DNA from 4 places in the Dendrosporobacter quercicolus genome. Region 3 is predicted to be linked to each of the others. Evidence: riboswitches for the same ligand, from Rfam matches in the RefSeq annotation. Region 3 holds a riboswitch; each other region holds the start of a gene.

Region 1 (2,202 bases), on a different contig from region 3:
CAAAGGTATCGCACACCGCCAGCATCCGGCTAAACAAAGGAATTTCCAGACCGCTCAACCCTTCCGGATAGCCACTGCCGTCAAACCGCTCATGATGATGGCGAACCGCTCTGGCAATATCCTCAAAACCGTTGATATTGGCCAGGATACTGGCGCCGATTGCAGAATGCTGCTGAATAATAGCAAATTCCTCCGCCGTCAGCCGGCCCGGTTTATTCAGAATATGCTCAGGAATGCCAATTTTCCCGATATCATGAACTAAACCGGCCAAATACACCCGCCCAACGATATGCTGGCCCATGCGCATATACTGGGCCAGTTCCAGCATAAGTTCGGCTACGCCCTCGCTATGTTCCTTTGTATAGGAGTCGCGGGCGCCGATTGCCTCCGCAAAGGACCTGATGATACTCAGGTTGATATTATCCAGATTGGCTTCAATTTTTTTGTATCTGTCAATATCAACATAATCGGCCAATACGTATTCCAGCTTTCCGGCCTCACCGGCGATAAGATAGGTATTGGTCAAAAACCATTTGTTGCGGCCTTGCACCGACAAATAACATTCCCGCCTGATCAGTTCTTTGCCAACCTTCATTGTCTCAATTAAAGGACTGTGTAATTGTCCGGATATAGGATGTTTCTTTTGCTGCTGAATGACATCACATAATGAACTCCCAATAAAATCAACCTGCTCTTGCGCAAGCCATTGACAAATTGATTCGTTGGCGTAAATCACCGTATAATTGTGATCAATCATCAACCACCCCTGGCTCGAACCCGAGTCTATCACTTCAAGAATTTTCTCTCTCACAGCGCCGGCGCCTCCATCTTTTGTAGATAGGAACATAAAAAAGACCAGTGCTAAGCCCTGGTCTTCTGATCTCCATCCATGCAAACATCTCAGCACTTGGCTAAAATGGCGGCTTGGCGGTCATAGACAACGTCCTTAGACCCATAGCTTTGCGTCCTTGCCTTTCAGCAAGTTTGCCTAAATATTTAAAATTCAGCATAATAGTATGGCAGAACAACTCGTATCCTGACATTAATTGTAGAATATTACCATAATAATTGTCAATATTTTTAATTTTACCATTTCCCCCAGTTAGTGGGATATGCTTATTTCTCCGCCAGTGCCGCTTACCTGTTAAACGATCAAGCCGGTGCTGAAAAAGTGGCACAGGGACTTAGCCCCGCTATAAAATAAGATTGAAAAGAGCAGAAAAACATATTAAGATAAATTCAGATAAATAAAGGCTGGAATGGTGATAAAGATGGATGCTGTTGATATTAGAATATTAAAGCTGCTGCAAAGAAATGCCCGGAGTACAATATCCGACCTGAGCACTGGTGTCGGCATGTCAATGCCGGCCGTCAGCGAACGCTTAAAAAAACTCGAAGCATCGGGAATTATTAAGCAATATTGCGCTATTTTGAATCCGCAGCTCTTAAATAAGCAGCTTATGGCTCTTATGTTCATCAGTTTGGAACATCCGCGTTTTCATGATTCGTTCGCCGATTTTGTTAAACAGGAGACGGAGGTTCAGGAATGTTATTCCATTGCCGGTGATTATGACTACTCCCTGAAAGTTATCACGGCAAATACGCTTTCGCTCGAACAGTTGCTAAACAAGATTAAAACCTTGCCGGGCATTCAAAAAACAAAAACAATTGTAGTATTATCGACCATTACTGACCGCCCGTCGGTTACACCTGATTGAGCGGCCGCCTTGCCATGAACGCCGCGGCCCTAACCGAATCTGCACGGGAGTTTGTTCGGATATAACCGGCAGTCTGCCCGCGCCGGCAGTAAGCAAAATCAACTTATGCCTGCGGTCAGTTCTCCGCAGAACGCAAAACGCCGCTACAGAAATCAATCTGCAGCGGCGTTTGCACAAGGCGGATGTATTAAGCTATCAGCAAGTTGGTGAACAGTCATCCTCGTTGCAGAAGAAAATCAACAGGATAATGATAATAATAATGATCCACCAACTACCTTTGCCACCGCCACCACCAAAGCGACCAAATCCCATTACGACTCCTCCTTTGGAGTTAATTTATTTTGGCTACCGTATCCTATGATGCTGGCGGCATAGTTGCTACTCACCGGCAATAAAATTATCATGTTGCAACCGCTGTCGGGCACAACTTCCGGCAGCTTGCCACAAGCAGGACAGACCTTGCTGTCAGTCTTAACCGGCGCTT
Region 2 (2,202 bases), on a different contig from region 3:
CCTTTAAAGCCCTGCATTCCTTTTCCCGCGCCATTCATACCGTGGATAATATAAGTATGTCGGGGCTGATTGTAATATTTGGCAAATATCCCATATGTACCAGGCCGCCAGGACTTTAAATCACCATAGTTAAAACTAAGTACATAGCCGCTGCCGTCTCCTTTGCCATCCTTCCGGCGGGCGTCCAAAGCCATGGCTCCGAGACTAAAATTACTGAAATAATAATTTCCCCCAAGTGTCCGGATTGTATTTTTCAGGCCGTCTGTCCGGTAGTGATAAACGCCGGCTTCCACGTCATAATCATAATCATGATAACGAGCAGTTGCGATCACCGTCTCTTTGCTATCGTCAGTTTGCCCATAAGCCGCTGTATAGTCCACCGGTCCGCTAAACTCGGTGCGAACACCGTCAAAAACACTGTCATAAATATTTCCTTCAGCCATCAGATACCCGAAGGATCCCGCCCTAACCGCCGCTTGTCCCAATGTACCGGCTGCATACAGACGGGAAAGCTTGAAGTCGTTATTGTAATTTACTAAACTGGTTCTGCCTTCCAGCATCCCATGGACGCGCCAATCCTGGGCGATTGCCGCATCAGCGCCAAGGCGAATGCGAATTCCCGATGAATCCCGTTGCCCGGGGCCGCGGTCGGAAGCATAATGATAACGCACTTCACCGTCGATATTCACTTTGTTATCCAGTTGCTGACGGCGATCACCAATCTGCGCCAATTGATCAACAATCTCTGAATAGTTTTCCTGCTCAGCATAGCCGGAAGAAACGGCTGCCTGTTGCCCGGTGCTGTTACTGCTCTCACTACCCGTTAACCGCCGCCCAGCCGCGGCATCATTCCTAAGCAGCGTCTTTTCACTGGACTCGCCGGCAATCCCCGCAACTTCATTCATGATGATTTTTGTGGTAAGTTGGGCGATTTCATAGGCAAACTCTGCTTTGGCTTCTTCAAGATTCAGATTTTGGTCGCTGATGATCCTTGTTGTCATTCGCGCCATTTCATAGGCAAATTCCTTTTTTCGTCCTTCCGGCAATATTGGCATAACCTTTGCTGTTGTTTGCGCCGCAGCATAAGCAAACCGGGCTTTAAAGCCGGCAACATCCGGACTTGAAAAAGAAACTATTTGGGCTGTGATCTGCGCCATCTCATAGGAAAATTGAACATTAAAACTCTCATTTTTGTCAGCCTGCGCCATTGCCGGCTGACGGCTGCTTCGGCTCGCGCCCACCGGCTCAGGGGAAGCATAAGCCACCTTATTCTTGCCTAAGCCGTTCACCGTAGATACGCCGATGACTGTTACCAAAACAAACAGTACTCTTGCAAATTTTTTCACTGCATGATTCACCCGCCCTCACAAACTGCACCATCAATAGCGGTACCGGCTATCTCGATACTCTAACAACTCTCAAGTGGGAAAAAGCCGCATCGACCGAATCAAATCACTGCTGGTTTAAGTTCTGTTCCAATTGGACGCAGATGATCTGTATTGAGTAAAAAAAACTGCCAGGTTGCAATTGCAACCTGGCAATCCTATACAATGTACGTAGACCCATGGTTTTGCGTCCTTATCTTTCAATAAGTTTGCTGGTTTATTTTACCTATTCAAATAATATGGAACTCCTAATTATTACCAAAATAGAAACTGCTGCCAAAATTATTTTAACAGAATTAGCTAATAATTTAAAGCAGTTAATTTATAATAAATTTTTTCGCTGCTCGCATCATAGGCTCTGTCCTGCTGAACTTTTACCAATTGCGATACCTCCACCATACAACCGCGCCCGCCAGGCAGATGCCGATCAGAATACCGGTCAGAAGGGTGAGAAAATTTTCAAAACCCCAGTCTATGCGAAATGACATATAGACCGCCAGCATGGTCGTGGCTATCAGTGTCAATTTGCCCCATTTCGTCATAACCAATCGCAGACGCTAACGTTTTGTTCGCGCCTACTGCACACCTCCTTTCTATAATTTAATTATAGTCTGATTTTATTATTTATAAATACCTCTAATTAAATAAATTATTGTATTTAAGATAAAATGTCCATAATGGCGGGCTATTCATCAAGCGCCTCACGGCGTAATGTGTTGCGGCAGCTGACGTAACAGTGCTGAAACATTTACTTTTTCTTTCTGACTGGTATAATTTACAACTAAAATAAACTGGGAAAGGAGCAGTAAGATTCCAT
Region 3 (2,202 bases):
GGCAATGGCGGCCCTGAATAATACCATCGGGATGCCGTTAGATACTGAAAATAAGCTTAAGGATGAACTGGGGTATGTGAAAAGCGAAATCGTTCTGGCGGATGCCATTGCCCAGGCTGTGGCAAATCGTCCGGAGATTGAGCAATCGCAGCTGAGTATTGAATCAGCGAAAAAAGGGATAAAGGTCGCCAACAGCAACCGCAAGCCAACGGTGACGTTCAGCGCCGCCGAAGGCTGGAGCGGCACTGAATTCCCCGGTAACGAAAATGACTGGTCGCTGAGTTTGATGGCCAACTGGAATATTTTTGATTCCGGCGTTACCGGCGCCAAAGTTAAACAGGCAGAGAGCTCCCTGAATAAGGCCCGGGAGCAGTCTGTAGAAACCGGCAATAGCGTTGAACTGGAGGTGCGTCAGGCGTATCTGAGCATGAAAGAGGCTGAAAAGAGGATTGGCGCTACTCAGGTCGCCGTGGATAAGGCGACTGAAGATTTAAAGATTGCCCAGACGAAATATTACGCCGGTGCGGGCACCAATCTTGATGTTATTGATGCGCAGCTGGCGCTGACCCAGGCTGGAACAAACTATACCGAGGCGCTATATGATTATAATATTAATCAGGCTAAACTGCAAAAAGCGATTGGTCAAAAATGATTCATTAAGGGATGACACTTTGCCTGCAGGTGCAGGTAAAGTGTCATCCCTGGCGTTTACTGTTTATGTACGTCAATTTGGCGGCTCTTTTTATAGACATCCCAGGCTTCCAGTATTCTGGTCCGGGAGAAACCGAGGCGTTTGGCAATGATTTTTGCTCCGGCTCGTTCATTTTCAACTGACAGGTCGTAAAAAGAATTGGTTACAGAACCAATGATTGCGGTTAACAGCTCGTTGAGCGGCCGTTCGGGATCTGCTGTTGCCGTCGGTTGGCTGTTATTGGGCGGCTGCAGACCAAGCAGGGCGTTGATTGTCTCAATCGCCTGAGGAATTTTGTCCTCAGGCAGTTTTTCTATTAGTTCGAATAATTCAGCTTTAGGGGTCATTGATTGTCTCCTAACCAATTGAGTTTATTTATAACTATAAGCTAAATTAGCTAAATATGCAATGCAGTCGGGACGGCAATCGGGCGGGTGTATTGGAGAAAATGTCTGATTACCGGGAATTTGAAAAAAAGGAAATTTGTATCGGAATTTGTAATTTATTGTTGCTTTTGCAATTGAGAATGGGTATAATGTAAAAACAAGCAGTACCCAATTTTAATTCAACTTTATAGGCAAACTTATCGAAAGATAAGGACGCAAAGCCATGGGTCTAACAATATTTATTAATGATTGCCAGGCTGCCGCTTGACATAAGTGTAAAACCAGACTTTATGTCTGGTTTTTTGTTGCCCGGCTGCCGGCAAGAGGTATTTTAGGGTATTTGCTTGCATAAGGGTGACGAAGGAGAGTGCAAAGAATTGCAATGGTTCAATAATTTAAAAGTATTAACAAAAATAATGGTTGCAGTAATGATATCGGCATTATTTCTCCTGATTATGGGCGGCATTGGTTACTATTATACCAATCAAATCAGTCATGAAATGTCAGGAATGTACCATGACCGTTTGCTGCCGGTGAAAAGACTTAATGAAACACGGCACAATTTTAGTGCTGTTCATGGCATGATTCTGGAAATCATTCTGGGTAACCCTGATAAGGCCGCGGAGCAAAAGACGCTGGTTGAAATTAAGACGCTGGCTGCTGAGACCAATCAAACAATGACTGATTATAAGAATGCCAGGCTAACGGCTTTTGAAGAACAAAAGATTACTGAGTTAGATGAGGAAATCGGGCTGTACCGGGTGGAGCGGGAAAAAGCGCTGGCTATGGCTCAGGCTGGTCAAAAACAAGAGGCCTATGGGTATTTTTCGCAAAATGCCAGCAAGCATTTGATTAAGGTAAATGCAATTCTTAAAGAACTGGCTGATTTTAATGCCAAAACCAGCGATGACGCCAATAAGGCCGGAGAAGCCAATGCGAGCACCGCCAAGAATCTGATTATTGTGCTGACAATTGCAGCGGTGGCAATTTCGGCAGCCGCCAGCTGGCTGCTGGCGAAGATGATCGCCCGGCGATTAAACAATACGGTGGATACCTTGAATTTGGTTGCCAGCGGTGACTTAACCCAGGAAGTTAAAATCATGTCCAGTGATGAAATTGGCATGA
Region 4 (2,202 bases), on a different contig from region 3:
TAGATATAAAAGAGACCGGGCAACGTTAGGCGAGCAGAGCAATCATAGCGCTGAAAGCAAAATAAGGGCCATACGCTATGGTGTCCCCGGGCTTTTTTCTTTTGCCCAACAGCAAGAAGGCGCTGATCAGGCCTGCGCTTAAACAGCCCAGCAGCACGGTGAGCAGCAGTTTTTCCGTGCCCAGCCATAAGCCGAGAACAGACAGCAGCTTGATATCGCCGCCGCCAAGTCCTCCTTTGGTGAGGACCGCGATAAGGAAAAAAATCAACCCTCCGGCGGCCGCAGCCAGGAGGCGGTTGACGAGCAGGGCCGGCAAAACAGGCGAAAAGCACAGGGCCAGGAACAGTAAGGGCAGGAGTACCTGATCCAGAATGATCTGCTGTTCAAAATCCATCACACTGATCAAGAGCATGAATGCGATAAAGACCCAGAAGCTTAAGAGCTGCGCCGCATCAATCGCCAGCTGCCCGCTCAGGGCGTACAGCGGGAAAATCAGGGCAAGCAGAATGAGCGGGCGCCGGGACTGCACGCACAGCAGCTTTTGCGGGGCTTCCAGAATGGCGACAGAGCGGTTCATTAAACCGGCGATTGTTGCCGCTAATATTTGACTTACAATGATTGTTAACGCTAAAAGCGTAAGGACCATACCAAAGAATGCCATTTGGTCAGGCATGGGGAGACCGCCTTTCAGGGTGAAGTTTGCCGCCGGGCGTTCCCTGGTGTCATTTCGTAAGGCCGGCGGAACAAAAACCGGGACAGCAAGAGTAAATGCCCGATTTGGGAATTTATTATGATTTTGTTAAAATTTCATGATTTTATTTAAGTAAGTATTGTAGATTTTATGATAATGCGTTAGTATTATTTTGTAAAGAAAATGAAATAATTGGCAAACTTATGCGAAAGCTAAGGACGCAAAGCCGTGGGTCTAAGGATAGAATGTCTATGACTGCCTGGTTGCATAAAAAACTGATTACAAATGTAATTTTGTATTCTTTTTATGCAGCCAGGCTTTTTTGCTTTTAACATAATGTAATTGTGGATGGGGTTGTCATGTTTTGCATTGGGAGGATTTATTTTGAGTTTGCCTCAAATTTCAAAAGGACTGGTAGGAAAATTAGAACAAATGGCGCCAAAGCGCCTTATTCTGCTGGCCTTTATGGTGAGTTTGCTGTTTACGCTGCTGCTGTATTTTTATCTGGCGAAACTGGAAAATGAGCAGCAGGAAAAGCCGCCGCTGACAGGCGTGGTTATTGCGGCTGTAGATATTCCGGAAAAAACGGTCATCAAGTCTGAAATGCTCAAAACGGTTCAACTGCCGCGGGAGCTTAGTCAGCCGGATACGGTAACCGATTTGTCCTCTGTGGTGGGGAAGACTGCGAGAATCAGTATTCTGCAGGGTGACCCCGTAACGGAAAAAAAACTGTTTGGCGATATCAGGCTGGCCGGTTTTACCGGCAGTATTCCGGCGGATAAGCGGGCCATGTCGATTGCGATAACGGACACGACGGCAATTTCCGGCTTTGCCCAACCCGGCGATTATGTGGATGTCATGCTGGTTACCGACAAGGCCTACCCCAATACCATTTCAGGGGAAATGATTCTGCAGAACATCCTTTTGCTGGCAATTAATAAAAGCAGTGCCGCCACAGCAGGGAGCAAGGACGGCAAGGCCGAGCAAATGGCTACCGCCACCCTGGCGGTTGACCCGGCGGCGGCAGTCCGGCTGGCTGTGGCGCAGTCACAGGGGATGGTATATCTTGTTCTTCGCCCCTTACAACCAAAAGAAAGTTTTGTATTGACCACCAAGCTGCTGGCGCAGTTCGGACAGGCTCCGGAAATGCCGCGCCCGGCGCAAGCGGATTCCGCTGCGCCGCCTGTCAGGCCTGCGCCGGAGCAGGAAGCGCCGGTCCAAAAACGTGCGGACGGCATTTTGGTCATCCGCGGCAGCTCAGCAAATATGGTAGAAGTGCGATAGGGGTAAAGTGCAATGAACAAAAACCAGATGATAGGCAAGAATTTATTTCTTTCGGCTTGTTTTATATTTGCGCTGTTTTATATGGGTGGGACGGCAACGGCGCAGGAGACCATTTCCCTGGATGTCAGCCGGTCTTTTTGTTTCAGCGCAGGTGAAGAAATTACGCGCGTCGCCGTTGCCGACCCGGAGCTTGCCGATGTCACGGTCATTTCCAAGCGGGAACTGCT

Evidence for each region. Region 3 has a riboswitch for cyclic di-GMP ahead of BLR06_RS18640 (methyl-accepting chemotaxis protein). Riboswitches for the same ligand answer to the same signal wherever they lie in the genome.
Region 1: another riboswitch for cyclic di-GMP. It lies ahead of BLR06_RS17300 (HD domain-containing phosphohydrolase); the one in region 3 lies ahead of BLR06_RS18640 (methyl-accepting chemotaxis protein).
Region 2: another riboswitch for cyclic di-GMP. It lies ahead of BLR06_RS18375 (hypothetical protein); the one in region 3 lies ahead of BLR06_RS18640 (methyl-accepting chemotaxis protein).
Region 4: another riboswitch for cyclic di-GMP. It lies ahead of cpaB (Flp pilus assembly protein CpaB); the one in region 3 lies ahead of BLR06_RS18640 (methyl-accepting chemotaxis protein).

The regions. Positions count from the first base shown of each region.
Region 1 covers NZ_FNHB01000013.1:51,874-54,075, forward strand. The annotation lists gene BLR06_RS17300 (HD domain-containing phosphohydrolase) at 1-811, opposite strand, end outside; cyclic di-GMP riboswitch class I at 916-999, opposite strand; gene BLR06_RS17305 (Lrp/AsnC family transcriptional regulator) at 1,272-1,718, shown strand.
Region 2 covers NZ_FNHB01000016.1:53,110-55,311, reverse strand. The annotation lists gene BLR06_RS18375 (hypothetical protein) at 1-1,346, opposite strand, end outside; cyclic di-GMP riboswitch class I at 1,526-1,609, opposite strand; gene BLR06_RS19680 (hypothetical protein) at 1,760-1,909, opposite strand.
Region 3 covers NZ_FNHB01000018.1:5,193-7,394, reverse strand. The annotation lists gene BLR06_RS18650 (TolC family protein) at 1-652, shown strand, start outside; gene BLR06_RS18645 (hypothetical protein) at 709-1,038, opposite strand; cyclic di-GMP riboswitch class I at 1,258-1,342, shown strand; gene BLR06_RS18640 (methyl-accepting chemotaxis protein) at 1,455-2,202, shown strand, end outside.
Region 4 covers NZ_FNHB01000016.1:31,112-33,313, forward strand. The annotation lists gene BLR06_RS18235 (prepilin peptidase) at 26-673, opposite strand; cyclic di-GMP riboswitch class I at 876-962, shown strand; gene cpaB (Flp pilus assembly protein CpaB) at 1,076-1,975, shown strand; gene BLR06_RS18245 (type II and III secretion system protein family protein) at 1,988-2,202, shown strand, end outside.